Regions from separate parts of the Solibacillus sp. FSL W7-1464 genome, predicted to be linked through region 2. Evidence: a T-box and tRNA genes for the amino acid it is inferred to sense, from the RefSeq annotation. Region 2 holds a T-box; the other holds one or more tRNA genes.

Region 1 (4,153 bases), 510 kb from region 2:
ACGTATGCAGCTGACGAATACTAATCGGTCGAGGACTTAACCACATTTTATTGCTCAATTCAATGAAACGTTTATCCAGTTTTGAAAGAATGAAAATTTATTAAAAAATACTTGACAAATATGAAAAGTATGATATAATAAGTAATGTCTTTCGAATAAATAGTCTAGTGATGATGGCAAAGAGGTCACACCCGTTCCCATACCGAACACGGAAGTTAAGCTCTTTAGCGCCGATGGTAGTTGGGGGCTTCCCCCTGTGAGAGTAGGACGTCGCTAGGCTGTTATAAAATTATTCCGAAGTAGCTCAGTTGGTAGAGCATCCGGCTGTTAACCGGCAGGTCGCAGGTTCGAGTCCTGCCTTCGGAGCCATTAAATCTTGGAGAGTTGTCCGAGTGGCCGAAGGAGCACGATTGGAAATCGTGTATGCGGGTAACCCTGCATCAAGGGTTCAAATCCCTTACTCTCCGCCAGGCAAATTTAGAGGCCCGTTGGTCAAGTGGTTAAGACACCGCCCTTTCACGGCGGTAACACGGGTTCGAATCCCGTACGGGTCACCAAAAAGATACATAAGTAAGTATCCAGCGTTGGAGGATTAGCTCAGCTGGGAGAGCACCTGCCTTACAAGCAGGGGGTCGGCGGTTCGAGCCCGTCATCCTCCACCATTAAACAAATAGTATTATCGCGGGGTGGAGCAGTGGTAGCTCGTCGGGCTCATAACCCGAAGGTCGCAGGTTCAAGTCCTGCCCCCGCAACCAAATGGTCCCGTGGTGTAGCGGTTAACATGCCTGCCTGTCACGCAGGAGATCGCCGGTTCGATCCCGGTCGGGACCGCCATTTTTAAAACATTAAATTGTGGGTTTGTAGCTCAGTTGGTAGAGCATTAGATTGAAGCTCTAAGTGTCGGCGGTTCGATTCCGTCCAAACCCACCATATTTTTTTGCCGGTGTAGCTCAGTTGGTAGAGCAACTGACTTGTAATCAGTAGGTCGAGGGTTCGACTCCTTTCGCCGGCACCATTACCTGGAGGGGTAGCGAAGTGGCTAAACGCGGCGGACTGTAAATCCGCTCCTTAGGGTTCGGCGGTTCGAATCCGTCCCCCTCCACCATCCTTTTGATAGGGGCATAGTTTAAAGGTAGAACTACGGTCTCCAAAACCGTCAGTGTGGGTTCGATTCCTACTGCCCCTGCCAAATAACTTTAAAATACTTAAAATAATATAGTGGCGGTTGTGGCGAAGTGGTTAACGCACCTGATTGTGGTTCAGGCATTCGTGGGTTCGATTCCCATCAGTCGCCCCATTTTTATTTAGGTTTAAGTATTAAAATTATAATATAGTGGCGGTTGTGGCGAAGTGGTTAACGCACCTGATTGTGGTTCAGGCATTCGTGGGTTCGATTCCCATCAGTCGCCCCATTCTATTCTATATAAAAATTTAAATATTGGGGTATAGCCAAGCGGTAAGGCAACGGATTTTGATTCCGTCATGCCCTGGTTCGAATCCAGGTACCCCAGCCATTTTTTTATTTGCGGAAGTAGTTCAGTGGTAGAACACCACCTTGCCAAGGTGGGGGTCGCGAGTTCGAACCTCGTCTTCCGCTCCAAACATGGCGGCATAGCCAAGTGGTAAGGCACAGGTCTGCAACACCTTTACCACCGGTTCAAATCCGGTTGCCGCCTCCATATTTTATTGAATCGGAAAACCCGATTTTTTTTTACCTTATTTTGCCGAGTTGGTGGAATGGCAGACACGACGGACTCAAAATCCGTTGCCGCGAGGCGTGTGGGTTCAAGTCCCACACTCGGTATCAGTTCAATACAACAGATCAAAAACCCTTAAAACCTTTAAATTAGGCTTTAAGGGTTTTTTGCTTATGCTTTCAGTAATTGAATTGTAGTATAATATCTACTCCTGCATTACCGCTCTTATAATAACGCTGCAACCGCAGTAACAATGCTTATGGATTTCCTAGAATGCATGCAATCATTAATCCATTGAAAGTGTTTAAAAGTATAATAATATTATTCAGGAATTAAAATGGTTTCTCTGTTTTTCATATTTAAAATTGCGAAAGATATGCTAAGTACATATGTTTAAGCCTCGCTTCAGTACAAGCTTTTTTTATAGGAAATAATACGTTTTTTTCTAGCTTCTTAAAAATATTTACTATAGAATGAACATTATAATGTAAGGAAGATAAAACACAGCAAATATTATTTAAATAATAACAAATGTGTATTTTAGTAAGGAAGTAGGGAATTAAATAAATGAATGTAGCAACAAACTTTAAATGGATTGAAGCGACGAATTATGATGAGATGAGTAAAATTGCCGCAACAATTTTTATAGATCAATTAAAAAAGAATGGTGCAACGGTATTTGGAATGGCTACAGGTGGTACTCCGGAAGGCTTTTATAAAGAGCTGGTAGCAGCATACAAAGCTGGTGAGGTATCCTTTGCACAGGCCAAGTCTTTTAACCTGGATGAGTATATCGGCATTAATCCGGCAAATGAATCGAGCTACCATTTTTATATGGATCATCATCTGTTTAATCATATTGATATAAAACAGGAAAATATTTATTTACCCGCAGGTAATAAATCAAATTTAGAAAAGGCAGCAGCTGAATATGATGCGATGATAAAGGATGCAGGAAATATTGATGTACAGCTTTTAGGAATCGGTGTGAATGGACATATCGGTTTTAATGAGCCGGGTACTCCTTTTGATTTAGGTACAAATATTGTAGAGCTCACACAGTCTACACGTGAAGCGAATCAAGTTTATTTTGACTCAATTGACGATGTTCCGACACATGCTATTACAATGGGTATCAAGACAATCTTGAGTTCTAAAAAGATTGTATTATTAATTTCGGGTGCATCAAAACAAGAGGCCTTTGATCGTTTGCGCAGTGGGATAGTAACAGAAGACTTTCCTGCAAGCGCTCTGCACAACCATCCGGATGTGACTGTAATTTATACAGATGTTAAATAAGATGTTAAATAAAATAAAGGAGTGCATACAATGTGCACTCCTTTTTATTTTATAGTCGAAATAAATACCCCGGCAATAACAGCGACCCCACCAATTATTTGGGCAAGCAGGAGTTGCTCATTTAAAAACAGCACGGCAAAGATTGCAGCGAATAGTGGAATGAAGTTCAGGTAGATTCCCGCTTTGTTCGCACCTAATGAGACCACACCATTGTTCCAGCTTAAAAAGGCAACAATTGAAGCAATGAGCCCCACATAAATAATCGCCCCAATTGTCGAAGCGTTCCATACGATTGCTTGTGACGATGTAAGTTGTTCAAATACTGCAAACGGGAGTAACATAATGGCACCGATTGCGATCGTCACTAAAAATGTAGAGTATCCTGGCAATTTCCCAGCATACTTTTTAATGAGTAATGAATAGACACTCCAACATACTACCGCAACTACTACGATTAAGTCCCCTTTGTTGAAAGAAAATGTAAGCAGGCTTTGCAATGAACCTCCAGATATAATAAAGAGCACTCCGGCTAAAGAGAGAAGCGTGCCGAGCAGTTGAAATTTTGTTAAGCGTTCTTTTAAAAAGATGAAGCTCAGTATGTATATAATAATCGGTGTCGATGAATTCATTAATGATGCATTGATGGACGTTGTATAATGCAGGCCGATATATACGAGTGTATTGAATGCGGCAACTCCTGTTAGTGCTAAAATAATGACAGCACCCCAATACTGTCTCAGCGCAGGCCATTCTTTTTTTGTTCGTTGGTAGGCGATAGGGAAAAATACGAGAAAGGCGACAATCCAACGTAAAAAAGCTAGAGTAATCGGAGGAATATCCCCGGAAACAGCCCGGCCAATTACAAAGTTACCGCCCCATAATAAAGTAGCTAAAATGAGCAATAGCTGTGGTGGAAATTTCATACTTGTACATCTCCTTATATTGGAAAAATGATTTTATCTATTATAGGGACAACCACATGGAATTTGCAATGCGCTTTACATAAAACGCTATGATACAATAGCGACAGAAGTAAAAGGAGGTCATTAAAATGAAAATACGACCAGCAAGATTACAGCAAGGCGATACTGTAGGATTAGTAAATTTAAGCAGTCCGCTTAAGACAGAATCATTAGGTGATAAATTAGCGTTCTTAG
Region 2 (4,153 bases):
GTTTCCAGCGTGTACCTTGACGAGTATCTTCAAGTACGATATCCATGCCCAGCAGCTGGTCGCGGATTTCGTCCGAACGAGCGAAATCACGATTTTTTCGGGCTTGGTTACGTTCCTCGATCAGTGCCTCGATTTCTTCATCGAGTAAGCCTGCTTCCACTTTTATATGAATACCTAGTACATTCCCAATTGTATCAAACATCGTTAAAATTGCCTGTAATACTTCTTTATCCGTATTCGCTTCTTTTAAGTACACATTGGCAATATGGGAAAGTTCAAATAGTGCCGAAACCGCATTTGCTGTATTGAAGTCATCATTCATCGCATTTTCGAAATCAATTTTAATCTGGCTGATTTTTCCAAGCCATTGCTCACTGTTCTCCCCTAAACTTGCAGAAGATGAGAGACGGTGCTCCACATTCGTATAGGATGTGCGAATGCGGTCTAAACCATTTTTCGCTGCCTCCACCAAATCCTGAGCGAAGTTGATCGGATTACGGTAATGTACAGACAGCATAAAGAAACGCAATACTTGCGGGTCGATCTGCTGGCGGATATCATTCACTAATATAAAGTTGCCCAGTGATTTCGACATTTTTTCATTATCAATATTAATATAGCCATTATGCATCCAATAACGCGCGAATGTTTTGTCATTATGCGCTTCAGATTGGGCAATTTCGTTTTCATGGTGAGGGAATGTTAAATCCTGTCCGCCTGCGTGAATATCGATTGTATCTCCTAAATGCTCACGCGCCATTACAGAACACTCAATATGCCATCCAGGTCGTCCTTCTCCCCATGGTGATGCCCACTTAATTTCTCCTGCTTTCGCTGCTTTCCATAATGCGAAATCCAACGGGTCCTCTTTTTTCTCGCCCGCTTCAATACGCGCTCCGACTTTTAAATCATCGATCGATTGATGACTTAACTTACCGTAGCCATTGAATTTACGAGTACGATAATAAACATCGCCCTGGGATTCATATGCATAGCCTTTATCGATCAGCACTTTAATAAACTCGATAATATCATCCATATGTTCTGTCACACGTGGATGGGCATCCGCTTTTTGGCATCCCAGTGCCGTAATATCTTCAAAATAAGCAGCAATAAAACGATTTGTCAGGACAGAAGTCTCTTCGCCTAGCTCATTTGCTGCTTTAATAATTTTGTCGTCCACATCGGTAAAGTTCGAAACGAATTTCACCTCATAGCCTGCATACTGTAAATAGCGGCGTACTGTATCATAGACGATTACCGGACGGGAGTTTCCAATATGAATGTAGTTGTATACAGTCGGTCCGCATACATACATTTTTACTTTGCCTTCCTCCAACGGAATAAATGGTTCTTTTTGTCTTGTCAACGAATTGAAAATTTGAATCGTCATATTGCCTCTCCTTTTACATTGTACTCTTATTCATTGGGTTAATTTGTCATTTCATTAAAAAAACGCCTCCATCACCTTAAGAAGGTGACAGAGACGCTAGATGCGCGGTTCCACTCTGGTTGAAAAAGTATCAATACTTTTTCCGCTTGAAGTCCTGTAACGCGGACAAATCGATTTAACCTACTTCAAGTTCAGTTAAATACTCAAAGGTGCATTTCAGCTTTGCCTTAACCTGGATCACTTTCAGCCGGTGGTGATCCTCTCTAATAAGGGGTGCGCAGCGTACTTCTCCTTCTCAACGTGCTATCATTTATAGAATTACATTCATTTTACATCTATTTTCAGAAAAATCAATCATTTTATCCATTCTGGAAATCAGGAAGAAAGCCCCCAATTTTTAAAATGGATTACTCTGCAAATTTTTCCACGCGGGCAATTACTTTTTCCTTGCCGATTAAAGCGATGGCATTCGGCAATTCCGGTCCATGTGTTTGACCAGTCGTCACAACACGGATTGGCATAAACAGGTTTTTACCTTTTACGCCCGTTTCTTTTTGCACAGCTTTAATTGCTGCTTTAATTGAAGCGGCATCAAAAGATTCTAAAGCTTCTAATTGAGCTTTAAATGAAGCCATAACAACCGGCACAGTTTCACCCGCTAACACTTCGTTTGCTTCTTCATCATATGCAATTTCTTCTGTGAAAAATAGGCTCGATAATTCTACGATTTCTGCCCCGAAGCTCATTTGCTCATGGTAAAGGGCGATTAAATCAGAAGCCCATGCACGTTGCTCTTCCGATAGCTCTTCCGGAAGCAGACCTGCTTTTTGCAAATGTGGCAATGCTAAAGCAACTACCTCTTCATGAGACATTTTTTTAATATATTGGTTGTTCATCCATGTTAATTTTGTTTTATCGAACATTGATGGTGATTTCGACAAACGCTTTTCATCAAACAGCTTTACAAATTCATCGTGTGAGAAGATTTCTTCTTCTCCCTCAGGTGACCAGCCAAGTAAAGCAAAGAAGTTAAACATCGCTTCAGGTAAGTAGCCAAGGTCTTTATATTGTGTAACGAACTGGATGATCGACTCATCACGTTTCGATAATTTTTTGCGCTCTTCATTTACGATTAATGTCATATGGCCATATTGCGGATATTCCCATCCGAATGCGTCAAAGATCATCATTTGTTTTGGTGTGTTTGATAAATGCTCTTCCCCACGGAATACATGTGTAATTTCCATGAAATGGTCATCCAGCACTACCGCATAATTGTAAGTTGGGATACCGTTTGCTTTTACAAGTACCCAGTCGCCGACATCTTTTGATTCGAACGATACTTCACCGCGAACTAAGTCAGTGAACCGATACGTAACATTCTCAGGAACACGCATACGAATTGTGTGCGGGATACCAGCAGCTTCTTTTTCAGCAACTTCCTCTGCTGTTAAATGACGGCACTTTCCGTCATATGCAGGTGCAGCAACACCTTGTGCTTTTTGTTTTTCGCGTGATGCTTCTAGCTCTTCTGAAGTACAGAAACATTTATACGCTTGTCCATTTTCCAGCATTTTTTCTGCATGTTCTTTATAAATATCAAGACGCTCCATTTGACGGTAAGGTGCATATGGGCCGCCGATATCAATGGACTCATCCGGCATAATGCCTAACCAGCGTAAGTTATCAAGTTGAGAAGCTTCCCCGCCCTCTACATTACGCTCGATATCTGTATCTTCAATACGTACTACAAAAGTACCGTTGTGATGTTTTGCATATAAATAATTGAATAAAGCTGTACGTGCGCCACCGATATGTAAGAATCCTGTTGGCGATGGTGCATAACGAACGCGAACTGTTTTCGTCATAATATTGCCTCCTAATTTTAGCGTCAAAACGCTCGACCTTTTTCGCATATAAAAAGTTTACTTTTATATGTATATGAACGGACATTATATTGTCCAATATCGGCACAATAGATGTCTTTTAAACTTTAACCATTCTACCACTGTAAGTTGTTAAATTAAAGTAGCGTGTGCCGATTTTTGACACACGCCCTCAATTTTATAACTAACAATCCGTAGGGGGATGGAAAAAACCCCCGCTAATAGAAGTTTCTCTTTATGCTTTAACTAACAGAATCGTTGCCATTGCTGCGATTCCCTCTTCACGGCCAACAAAACCTAACTTCTCTGTTGTTGTCGCTTTTACATTTACTTGCGAAGGTTCCGCATTCAATAATTGTGCGATTCGGTTTTGCATTTGTGAAATATATGGAGCCATTTTTGGACGCTGTGCCATAATCGTACAATCCACATTGCCTAATTTATATCCGCGCTCTTCAACCATCTTCCAAATGTATTCGAGCAGCTTCGCTGAATCGGCATCTTTCCACTCCGGGTCCGTATCAGGGAAGTGACGGCCGATATCCCCTTCACCAATTGCACCCAATGCCGCATCTGTTACTGTATGTAAAAGTACATCGGCATCCGAATGACCTACTAAGCCGCGCTCATGAGGAATTGTAATACCACCTAAAATTAATGGACGTCCTTCTGCAAATTCGTGAACGTCAAATCCTTGTCCAATTCGAAACATATTGTTGCTAGCCTACAAAGTAAACTAGCCTTCACCTTCTTTCTGCTAATCTCATTATCATTAGTATAATCAATTTGCCCGGAAAAAGCGCCGCAAACCTGTTTTCTTTTTTAGATAGCTTCTATTTTCGTTGATTTAGAATAGCTTCTCCAAAAACCAGAT

Evidence for each region. A T-box is a leader RNA that pairs with one kind of tRNA and senses whether it is charged. The one in region 2 lies ahead of cysS (cysteine--tRNA ligase), so its partner is inferred to be a tRNA-Cys.
Region 1: it encodes a tRNA-Cys, which carries the amino acid that the T-box ahead of cysS (cysteine--tRNA ligase) is inferred to sense. The anticodon was not compared.

Annotation. Positions count from the first base shown of each region.
Region 1 covers NZ_JBBORC010000001.1:3,305,691-3,309,843, reverse strand. Annotated here, with positions in the region: rRNA gene MKZ25_RS16590 (23S ribosomal RNA) at 1-44, shown strand, start outside; rRNA gene rrf (5S ribosomal RNA) at 164-279, shown strand; tRNA gene MKZ25_RS16580 (tRNA-Asn) at 294-369, shown strand; tRNA gene MKZ25_RS16575 (tRNA-Ser) at 379-470, shown strand; tRNA gene MKZ25_RS16570 (tRNA-Glu) at 483-557, shown strand; tRNA gene MKZ25_RS16565 (tRNA-Val) at 587-662, shown strand; tRNA gene MKZ25_RS16560 (tRNA-Met) at 681-755, shown strand; tRNA gene MKZ25_RS16555 (tRNA-Asp) at 759-834, shown strand; tRNA gene MKZ25_RS16550 (tRNA-Phe) at 855-930, shown strand; tRNA gene MKZ25_RS16545 (tRNA-Thr) at 940-1,015, shown strand; tRNA gene MKZ25_RS16540 (tRNA-Tyr) at 1,022-1,105, shown strand; tRNA gene MKZ25_RS16535 (tRNA-Trp) at 1,116-1,189, shown strand; tRNA gene MKZ25_RS16530 (tRNA-His) at 1,222-1,297, shown strand; tRNA gene MKZ25_RS16525 (tRNA-His) at 1,337-1,412, shown strand; tRNA gene MKZ25_RS16520 (tRNA-Gln) at 1,440-1,514, shown strand; tRNA gene MKZ25_RS16515 (tRNA-Gly) at 1,526-1,600, shown strand; tRNA gene MKZ25_RS16510 (tRNA-Cys) at 1,606-1,679, shown strand; tRNA gene MKZ25_RS16505 (tRNA-Leu) at 1,724-1,804, shown strand; gene nagB (glucosamine-6-phosphate deaminase) at 2,265-2,996, shown strand; gene MKZ25_RS16495 (DMT family transporter) at 3,041-3,919, opposite strand; gene MKZ25_RS16490 (S66 peptidase family protein) at 4,048-4,153, shown strand, end outside.
Region 2 covers NZ_JBBORC010000001.1:3,811,062-3,815,214, forward strand. Annotated here, with positions in the region: gene cysS (cysteine--tRNA ligase) at 1-1,393, opposite strand, end outside; T-box leader at 1,480-1,701, opposite strand; gene gltX (glutamate--tRNA ligase) at 1,801-3,261, opposite strand; gene ispF (2-C-methyl-D-erythritol 2,4-cyclodiphosphate synthase) at 3,515-3,991, opposite strand; gene ispD (2-C-methyl-D-erythritol 4-phosphate cytidylyltransferase) at 4,113-4,153, opposite strand, start outside.